Linked DNA regions of Caldimonas thermodepolymerans. The protein of the gene in region 2 interacts with the protein of the main gene of each other region in a pairwise test. Links are inferred from orthologs where the notes say so. Each region holds a gene or a part of one and is shown on either strand. Other genes may lie near its edges.

What was found.
Region 1: the proteins of IS481_RS04170 (region 2) and IS481_RS02020 interact in binary tests that used the Escherichia coli proteins (3 or more experiments, as listed by UniProt). The link is inferred for Caldimonas thermodepolymerans from one-to-one orthologs.

The regions. Positions count from the first base shown.
Region 1 is NZ_CP064338.1:408,779-413,120, reverse strand. Bases 1-2,942 are described here. They hold IS481_RS02020 (glutamate-5-semialdehyde dehydrogenase), read right to left. Parts: upstream 2,141-2,942; coding sequence 860-2,140; downstream 1-859. Other genes in these bases: IS481_RS02015 (energy transducer TonB), read left to right, coding at 2,534-2,942; queC (7-cyano-7-deazaguanine synthase QueC), read right to left, coding at 127-837; IS481_RS02030 (LemA family protein), read right to left, coding at 1-30. In the rest of the region: more of IS481_RS02015, read left to right, coding at 2,943-3,163; IS481_RS02010 (MotA/TolQ/ExbB proton channel family protein), read left to right, coding at 3,184-3,930; IS481_RS02005 (ExbD/TolR family protein), read left to right, coding at 3,946-4,342. UniProt on the Escherichia coli protein: Catalyzes the NADPH-dependent reduction of L-glutamate 5-phosphate into L-glutamate 5-semialdehyde and phosphate. The product spontaneously undergoes cyclization to form 1-pyrroline-5-carboxylate.
Region 2 is NZ_CP064338.1:843,207-848,995, reverse strand. The notes cover bases 1,250-4,238. They hold IS481_RS04170 (sulfate/molybdate ABC transporter ATP-binding protein), read right to left. Parts: upstream 3,266-4,238; coding sequence 2,234-3,265; downstream 1,250-2,233. Other genes in these bases: cysT (sulfate ABC transporter permease subunit CysT), read right to left, coding at 4,166-4,238; cysW (sulfate ABC transporter permease subunit CysW), read right to left, coding at 3,262-4,164; IS481_RS04175 (DUF72 domain-containing protein), read left to right, coding at 1,417-2,223; IS481_RS04180 (CysB family HTH-type transcriptional regulator), read left to right, coding at 1,250-1,370. In the rest of the region: IS481_RS04185 (peroxiredoxin), read left to right, coding at 1-429; more of IS481_RS04180, read left to right, coding at 426-1,249; more of cysT, read right to left, coding at 4,239-4,999; IS481_RS04155 (sulfate ABC transporter substrate-binding protein), read right to left, coding at 5,019-5,789. UniProt on the Escherichia coli protein: Part of the ABC transporter complex CysAWTP involved in sulfate/thiosulfate import. Responsible for energy coupling to the transport system.

The sequences.
Region 1 (4,342 bases), 430 kb from region 2 along the record:
GGCCAGGGTGACGATCTGCGTGGTGTCCATGAGCCCTCCTTCTCGTGCACGCGACGGGTCGTGACCGCGACTCTACGACAGGCGGCGCGCGGTCCACACGCCGCGGGGGCGCAAAAATTCCGCAAATCAGCGGGAGAGATAGGCCTCGTGGCCGCGCCGGCGCAGCTCGCAGGCCGGGCACCGGCCGCAGCCGTAGCCCCACGCGTGGCGCTGGCTGCGCTCGCCAAGGTAGCAGGTGTGGGTGTGCTCGGCCACCAGATCGACCAGTGCCTGGCCGCCCAGCTGCTCGGCGAGCGTCCAGGTCTGCGCCTTGTCCAGCCACATCAGCGGCGTCTCGATCACCAGCGGCTGGTCCATGCCGAGGCTGAGCGCGACCTGCAGCGCCTTGAGCGTGTTGTCGCGGCAGTCCGGGTAGCCGGAATAGTCGGTCTCGCACATGCCGCCGACCAGCACCTGCGCGCCGCGCCGGTACGCCACGGTGGCGGCCAGCGTCAGGAACAGCAGGTTGCGCCCGGGCACGAAGGTGTTGGGCAGGCCGCTGTCGGCCATCTCGATCGCGCGCTCGGAGGTCAGCGCCGTGTCGGAGATCTGCCCCAGCAGCCCGACGTCGAGCAGGTGGTCGTCGCCGAGCTTGCGGTCCCACGCCGGGTCAAGCCGGCGCATCGCCTGCAGCACGCGCGGGCGGCACTCCAGCTCGACGCGGTGGCGCTGGCCGTAGTCGAAGCCGATGGTCTCGACGCGCGCGTATCGCTGCAGCGCCCAGGCCAGGCACACGGTGGAGTCCTGCCCGCCCGAGAACAGGACGAGCGCGGCGCGCGGGTCTTCGGAAGCAACCATCCCGATGCGTCCTGGCGCGGGGTCAGCGGCGCACTTCGCCCTGGCCCAGCACGACGAACTTCAGCGAGGTCAGGCCTTCCAGGCCCACCGGCCCGCGTGCGTGGAACTTGTCGGTCGAGATGCCGATCTCGGCGCCCAGGCCGTACTCGAAGCCGTCGGCAAAGCGCGTCGAGGCGTTCACCATGACGCTGGACGAATCCACCTCGCGCAGGAAGCGCATCGCGTTCGGGTGGTTGGTGGTCAGGATCGCGTCGGTGTGGTGCGAGCCGTAACGGTTGATGTGGGCGATGGCTTCGTCCAGGCTGTCGACCAGCTTGATGCTGATGACGGGCGCGAGGTATTCCTCGTACCAGTCCTGCTCGGTGGCATCGGCGAGCTTCGCACCGGCCACGCCCTGCAGCAGCGCCTTGGCGCCGGCATCGCAGCGCATCTCCACGCCCTTGGCCGCGAACACCGCGCCGATGCGCGGCAGGAAGGCGGGCGCGACCGCACGGTGCACCAGCAGCGACTCGGCCGCGTTGCAGGGGCTGTACTTCTGCGTCTTGGCATTGTCGGTGACGGTGACCGCCAGCTCCAGGTCGACCTCGGCGTCGACATAGACGTGGCAGTTGCCGTCCAGGTGCTTGATCACCGGCACCGTGGCCTCGCGGCTGATGCGCTCGATCAGCGACTTGCCGCCGCGCGGGATGATGACGTCCACGTACTCGGGCATCGCGATCAGCCGGCCCACCGCCTCGCGGTCGGTGGTCTCGACCAGCTGCACGCCCTCGGCCGGCAGGCCGGCGGCCGCCAGGGCCTGCTGCACCAGGCGCGCCAGCGCGAGGTTGGAATGGATGGCCTCGGAGCCGCCGCGCAGCACGCAGGCGTTGCCGCTCTTGATGCCCAGCGCCGAGGCCTCGATGGTCACGTTCGGGCGGCTCTCGTAGATCATCCCGAACACGCCCAGCGGCACGCGCATCTGGCCGACCGTGATGCCGGTCGGGCGGCGGCGCAGGTTGGTCATCTCGCCGACCGGGTCCGGCAGCGCGGCGACCTGTTCGCAGTTCTGCGCCATCTGCTCGACCACCTTGGGCGTGATGCGCAGGCGGTCGACCATCGGCGCGGCCAGGCCGTTGCGCTCGGCGGCGGCGATGTCCTTGGCGTTCTCGTCCTGCAGCGCCTGCGCGTGGTCGCGGATCAGCGCCGCCAGGCGCAGCAGGGCGTCGTTCTTCGCAGCAGTGGAGGCCGCGGCCATGCGGGTCGCCGCGGCACGCGCCGCAGCACCCACCTGGGCCATGTAGGCCTGGATGTCGGTGGCAGTCATGCGGCGGATTGTCGCAAAGTGCGCGCGCCACCGCCGGCGCGGGGTCACCGCGGAGGCGGGATGTCGACGCGCCCTGCCACCCCCCTCCATGACGGGCCGACGCGCCGGTCGTCGCGTCGGCATCAAGGTGTTGGAACGGGTGCCGGGGCGACGGCCCGCCGTGGTGGCCACACTGACACACCACGCTCCTGCGCTCCGCCAGGGCACGCGGCGTCCGGGGCGAGGCAGGAACGTCTATAATAAGAATCGTTCTCATTTATCCATCCCGCCAACCCTGATATGCCAGCAAGCCTGACGTCCCCGCCGCCGCCCGGTGCCGGAGGCCCTTCGCGCCGGCGAGACGCGTCGACCGGCAGCGAACTGCCCCCGGCAGCGCGGGCCGCGGCGGCCGGCGTGATCGTCGCCGCCCACATCGCCGCCGGATGGGCCCTGCTGCAGCTGGCACCCGTGCGCCAGGCCATCGGGGCCTCGATCCCCCTGTTCGTCGACCTCATCGAGCCGGCGCCGGTCCCGCCGCCGCCGGCTCCCGTGCCGCCGCCGCCCGCCCCGGCGCCCCGGAAGGAGACCCCGAAGAAGCCCGCGCCGGTGGTGGCCGCACCGCCGCCGCCCGAGCCGGCTCCGGCCCCGTTCGAAGTGGAAGCGCCGCCACCCGAGCCACCCGCCCCGGCCGAGGCGACCGAACCGGTGGTCGCGGCCCCCGCGGCAGAGCCGGCCCCGCCGCCCCCGCCTGCGCCGCCCAAGACCGTGCTGGCCAGCGAGGTGCAGTACCAGAAGGCGCCGGCCATCGTCTATCCGCTGACGTCGCGCCGGCTGCGCGAGGAAGGGATGGTGACGCTGCGCGTGCTGATCGACCCGCAGGGCCGACCCGCCCGGATCGAAATCCACAAGTCGTCCGGCTTCCAGCGCCTGGACGACGCCGCGGTGTCGGCCATGCGCTCGGCCCGCTTCAAGCCCTACATGGAAGACGGCCAGCCGCTGGCCGTGTGGGTGCAGACCCCCATCCGATTTGCCCTGGAGAACTGAACGTGAACCCGAACGAAACGATGGGCTTCGCCCACTTCATCGCGCAGTCCGACGTCGTCGGCAAGGCGCTGCTCGTCATCCTGGTGCTGATGTCGGCCATCTCGTGGTACCTGATCGTGATGAAGGGCATCACCCAATACGTGCGCAAGAAGCGCAGCGAGCAGTTCCTGTCGTTCTTCTGGAACGCCAGCTCGCTCGACGCCGTGCGCAACGAGATCGCCACGCACGGCGTGCGCGACCCCTTCTCGCACCTGACCGCGCACGCGATGCACGCACGCGACCACCACGCCAAGTACGGCGCGGCCAAGCTGGAGGAAGCCGGCAGCATGCAGGACTTCCTGACCCGCACCATCAAGAAGGTGCTGGACGAGGAAACGACCCGCCTGGAAAACGGCCTGACGGTGCTGGCGACGATCGGCGCCACCGCGCCGTTCGTCGGCCTGTTCGGCACGGTCTGGGGCGTCTACCACGCGCTGGTGGCGATCGGCATGAGCGGCGCCGGCACGCTGGACAAGGTGGCCGGCCCCGTGGGTGAAGCGCTGATCATGACCGGCATCGGCCTGGCGGTGGCGATCCCCGCGGTGATGGGCTACAACTGGCTGACCCGCAGCAACCGCGTGCTGACCGCCAAGCTCGACGCCTTCGCGTTCGAGCTGTTCACCTTCCTGTCGCTCGGCCAGTCGCTGCAAGGCGGCGAGAACGTGCGTCCGCTGAACACGACCGGCAAGGCCGCCCCGCGCGGCAACGACCAGCCGGCCGCCGCCTGACGAGGACCCGCCACCATGGCTTTCGCAAGCTTCGACAACAAGTCGTCCGGCGCGCCGATGGCGGAGATCAACATGGTCCCGCTGATCGACGTGATGCTGGTCCTGCTGGTGATCTTCATCGTCACCGCGCCGCTGCTGACCCATGCGGTCAAGCTCGAGCTGCCCAAGGCCACCACGCAGGTGAACCCGCCGCAGCCCGAGAAGGTGGAGTTCGCGATCGACGCGGCCGGCATCCGCTACTGGAACGGCGAACCCGTCACCCGCGAGGAGGCCGTGCGCCGCTTCGCGGCCGAGGGCGCCAAGCCGGTGCAGCCCGAGGTGCACCTCAAGGCCGACCAGGACGTGGCCTACCGCTTCGTCGCCGAGACGCTGGCCGACGCCTCCAAGGCCGGGCTGACCAGGATCGGCTTCC
Region 2 (5,789 bases):
CCGGTCGACTCGCACCACAAGTGGATCGAGGACATCAACCGCACCCAAGGCTGCACGGTCAACTTCCCGATCATCGCCGACGCGGACCGCAAGGTGGCCACGCTCTACGACATGATCCACCCGAACGCCAACGCCACGCTGACCGTGCGTTCGCTGTTCGTGATCGACCCGCAGAAGAAGGTGCGCCTGATCATCACCTACCCTGCCAGCACCGGCCGCAACTTCGACGAGATCCTGCGCGTGATCGACTCGCTGCAGCTGACCGACCACCACAGCGTGGCCACGCCGGGCAACTGGAAGCCGGGCGACGACGTGGTGATCGTGCCGTCGCTGCAGGACCCCGAGGTGATCAAGCAGAAGTTCCCGCAGGGCTACAAGGCGGTCACGCCATACCTGCGCCTGACGCCGCAACCGAACAAGCCGCAATGAACTTCCAGCAGCTGCGCTCGGTGCGCGAGACCGCGCGCCGTGGCTTCAACCTGACCGAAGTCGCCAACGTGCTGCACACCTCGCAGCCGGGCGTCAGTCGCCAGATCCGCGAGCTGGAGGACGAGCTCGGCATCGAGCTGTTCGTCCGCGCCGGCAAGCGGCTCACCGGCCTGACCCCGCCTGGCGCGCAGGTGCTGCCCATCATCGAGCGCATGCTGCTGGACGCCGAGAACCTCAAGCGCGCCGGCGAGGACTACGCACAGCAGTCGCGCGGCAAGCTGTCGATCGCGACCACCCACTCGCAGGCGCGCTACGCGCTGCCGCCGGCGGTCAGCGAGTTCCGCCGCCAGTTCCCCGAGGTGACGCTCAACCTGCACCAGGGCTCGCCCAAGCAGGTCGCCGAGATGCTGCTGACCGGCGAGGCCGACATCGGCATCGCGACCGAGGCGCTGTCGCGCTACGACGACCTGATCGCCCTGCCCTGCTACCGCTGGACCCACTGCGTGCTGGTCCCGCCCGGGCACGAGCTGCTCGACGGCCGGCCGCTGACCCTGGAGCGCATCGCCCAGCACCCCGTCATCACCTACGACGAGGGCTACACCGGCCGCGCGCACATCGATGACGCGTTCAACCGCGCCGGCATCAAGCCCGACATCGTGCTGACGGCGATGGACGCCGACGTGATCAAGACCTATGTCGAGCTCGGCATGGGCCTGGGCATCGTCGCCTCGATCGCCTACGACGAGGAGCGCGACCGCCACCTGCGCGCGCTCGATGCGCGCCACCTGTTCGCGGTCAACATGACGCGGCTGGCGATCCGGCGCGGCACCTACCTGCGCACCTACGTCTACGCCTTCATCGAGTGCTTCGCCCCGCCGCTGACGCGCGCCGTGGTCGACCGCGCACTGGCAGCCGACCCGGGTACCAGCTTCGAGATCTGAGGCATTGCCTGTTGGCGTAGAGTCTGCCCGACCGGGGAGACCACGCATGGGCAGGCAACGCACGGGCGCCATCCGCGTCGGCATCGGTGGCTGGGCGTACGAACCCTGGCGGGAGACCTTCTATCCGCCGGGGCTGCCGCAACGGCTCGCACTGCACCACGCCAGCCGCCAGCTGACCGCCATCGAGATCAACAGCACCTTCTACCGTGCGCCCGCACCGGGGACGTACCGGAAGTGGCGCGCCGACACGCCGGAGGGCTTCGTGTTCTCCGTCAAGGCACCGCGCCACGTGACCCACCGCAAGCAGCTGGCGGAGGCGGGCGAAGCCGCCCGGCGCTTCATCGACGGCGCGCTGCACTTGGAGGACCGGCTCGGCCCGCTGCTGTGGCAGCTGCCGCCGACCCGGACCTTCAATGCCGGCGTGCTCGGCCCCTTCCTCGACGCGCTGCCGGCCGAAGCCGGCGGGCGGCCGCTGCGGCACGTGCTGGAGGTGCGGCACGAGAGTTTCCTGTGCGAGGCCTACGTCGCACTGGCGCGTGCCCACGGCGTGGCAACCGTCTGCACCGATTCCCCGAGGTACCCGAACCTGGCCGACATCACCGGCCCCTTCGTCTACGCGCGCCTGATGAACGCGCGCCCGGACCTGGCATCCGGCTATCCGGACGAGGCACTCGACCGCTGGGCCGACCGGGCCCGGGCCTGGAGCGCGGGCGCCCGCCCCGAAGGGCTGCCTTGCGTGAGCGCGACGCCGGCGCCCGTGCAGGCGCGCGACGTCTACGTCTTCTTCATCGACGGCGCGAAGGAACGCGCGCCGGCCGCGGCGCGCGGGCTGATCGAACGCCTGGTGCGCTGAGCGACGGCGCTCAGTGCTGCGACTGGTGGAAGCGCGTCACGCGGCGCGCCCGCAGGTGCACCTGGGCGCCGGGGCGCAGCTGCAGCCGCTCGCGCAGTGCGCTGAACTCGGCACGCGGCAGTTCCACGTCGACATAGCCGCCGTCGTCCAGGCGCTTGAACTCGATGCGGGTGTTGGGGCCCACGGTCAGCGTCTGCGACAGGGTCACGGCGAGGCTGCCCTCCTCGGGCCGCTCGACGATCTCCAGCTCGTGCGGGCGCACGTAGGTCACCTCGCCGTCGGCCGCGCCCGGCGCATGGCCCAGACGGCCGTGGAACAGGTTCACGTCGCCGAGGAACTGCAGCACGAAGGGCGAGGCCGGATGGTCGTAGACCTCGTCCGGGCTGCCTTCCTGCTCGATGCGGCCCTGGTTCATCACCACGATGCGGTCGGCGACTTCCATCGCCTCGTCCTGGTCGTGGGTGACGAACACGCTGGTGACGTGCATCTCGTCGTGCAGGCGGCGCAGCCAGCGGCGCAGCTCCTTGCGCACCTTGGCGTCCAGCGCGCCGAACGGTTCGTCCAGCAGCAGCACCTGCGGCTCCACCGCCAGCGCGCGGGCCAGCGCGATGCGCTGGCGCTGGCCGCCGGAGAGCTGGTGCGGGTAGCGGTCGGCGATCCAGTCCAGCTGCACCAGCTTGAGCAGCTCGTTGACCTTGGCGCGGATCTCGCGCTCGGACGGGCGCGTCGCCTTGGGGCGCACGCGCAGGCCGAAGGCCACGTTCTCGAAGATCGTCATGTGGCCGAACAGCGCGTAGTGCTGGAACACGAAGCCGACCTGGCGCTCGCGCACGTCGGCAAAGGTGGCGTCCTTGCCGTGGAACAGCACGCTGCCGCTGTCGGGGACTTCCAGGCCGGCGATGATGCGCAGCAGCGAGGTCTTGCCCGAGCCCGAAGGACCCAACAGGGCCACCAGCTCGCCCGACGGGATGTCGAGGTTGATGTTGTCGCAGACGACCGTCTGGCCGAAACGCTTGTTGAGGTTGCGGACTTCGATGCTCATGCGCTTTCTCCTGCGAGCTGGATGTCGCGCTTCATGCGCTGCTCGACGATGAATTTCAGGACCAGGGTCACCAGGGCCAGGCCGGCGAGCAGCGACGCCACGGCGAAGGCGGCCGCGAACTGGTACTCGTTGTAGAGGATCTCGATGTGCAGCGGCATGGTGTTGGTCTCGCCGCGGATGTGGCCCGAGACCACCGACACCGCGCCGAACTCGCCCATCGCGCGCGCGTTGCACAGGATCACGCCGTACAGCAGCGCCCACTTCACGTTGGGCAGCGTCACGCGCCAGAAGATCTGCCAGCCCGAGGCGCCCAGCACGCGGGCGGCCTCCTCCTGCTCCTGGCCCTGTGCCTGCATCAGCGGGATCAGCTCGCGGGCGATGAACGGGAAGGTGACGAACACGGTGGCCAGCACGATGCCCGGCACCGCGAAGATGATCTTCAGGTCGTGGTCACGCAGCCATTCACCGAACCAGCCCTGCAGGCCGAACACCAGCACGTAGATCAGGCCGGCGATCACCGGACTGACGGAGAACGGCAGGTCGATCAGCGTCAGCAGCAGGTTCTTGCCGCGGAAGTCGAACTTCGCGATCGCCCAGGCCGCGGCGATGCCGAACACCAGGTTCAGCGGCACCGAGATGCCGGCGGCCAGCAGCGTCAGCTTGATCGCCGAGACCGCGTCGTCGTCGGTGATCGCCGCGAGGTACACGTCGACGCCCTTCTTGAAGGCCTCGACGAACACCGTGACCAGCGGCACGAACAGGAACAGCGTGAGGAACAGCAGCGCCACGCCGATCAGCGTCCACTGCACCCAGCGCGCTTCCTGCGTCGCCGAGCGCGCGTCGGGCGGCGGCACGGCCGCGTCGGTGCGGGAATTCAAAGGCAAGGTCGCGGAACTCATCTCATTTGCCCTGGCGCTTGCGGGTCCAGGCCTGCAGGAGGTTGATGCACAGCAGCATCACGAAGGACATCACCAGCATGACCACCGCGATGGCCGTGGCACCGGCGTAGTCGTACTGCTCCAGCTTGGTGATGATCAACAGCGGCGTGATCTCCGAGACCATCGGCATGTTGCCCGCGATGAAGATCACCGAGCCGTACTCGCCGAGCGCGCGGGCGAAGGCCAGCGCGAAGCCGGTCAGCAGCGCCGGCATCAGGATCGGCAGGATCACGCGGCTGAAGGTCTGCCAGCGCGAAGCACCCAGCGTCGCGGCCGCTTCCTCGAGTTCCTTGTGCAGGTCCTCGAGCACCGGCTGCACGGTGCGCACGACGAACGGCAGGCCGATGAAGGTCAGCGCGACGAACACGCCCAGCGGCGTGAAGCTGACCTTGAACGGCAGCCACTGGCCGATCCAGCCGTTGTGCGCGTAGATGGCCGTCAGCGCGATGCCGGCCACCGCGGTCGGCAGCGCGAACGGCAGGTCGACCAGTGCGTCGACCAAGCGCCGCCCGGGAAACGAGTAGCGCACCAGCACCCAGGCCACCAGCAGGCCGAACACCGCGTTGATCAGGGCCGCGCCGAACGAGGCGCCGAAGGTGAGCCGGTACGAGGCCACCACGCGCGGCGAGCTGACCGCTTCCCAGAACTGCGGCCAGGTCAGCGTGAACGACTTCAGGAACGCCGCCGACAGCGGGATCAGCACGATCAGGCTGATGTACAGCAGCGTGAACCCGAGGGCAATGTCGAAGCCCGGCAGCACGCTGTGCCGCCGCAGCAGGGTGCGCGAGAGGATCATGGACGACGCCTGTCGGGGTTCAGCGCTTGGCCGCGGAGAGGATCTGGTCGTAGACGCCGCCGTCGTCGAAGTGCTCCTTCTGGGCGCGCGTCCAGCCACCGAACACCTCGTCGACCGTGAAGAAGTTGATCTTCGGGAAGACGCTGGCGTACTTGGCCAGGACCTTCTCGGAACGCGGGCGCAGGTGGTGCTTGGCGGCGATCTCCTGGCCTTCGTCGGACCACAGGTACTTCAGGTAGGCCTCGGCCTGGCGGCGCGTGCCCTTCTTGTCGACGACCTTGTCGACCACGGTCACCGGGTTCTCGGCCAGGATGCTCCAGGACGGGTAGACCACGTCGAACTTGTCGCCGAACTCGCGGATGATCAGCGGCACCTCGCTTTCGAAGGTGGCCAGCGCGTCGCCGATGTCGCGCTGCGCGAAGGTGGTGGTCGCCGCGCGACCGCCGCCGTCGAACACCGGCACGTTGGCGAAGATGCGGCGCACCAGCTCCTTGGCCTTGGCGGCATCACCACCGGTCTTGATCACCGAGCCCCAGGCGGCCAGGTAGGTGTAGCGGCCGTTGCCCGACACCTTCGGGTTGGGGATCACGACCGAGACGCCCGGGCGCGCCAGGTCTTCCCAGCCCTTGATGCCCTTGGGATTGCCCTTGCGCACCAGGATCACCGAGGTCGAGGTGGTCGGCGCGCTGTTGTCCGGCAGGCGCTTGGCCCAGTCGGCCGGGATCAGGTTGCCGCGCAGGTGCAGGATGTCGACGTCGTTGGCCTGGTTCATCGTCAGCACGTCGGCCTG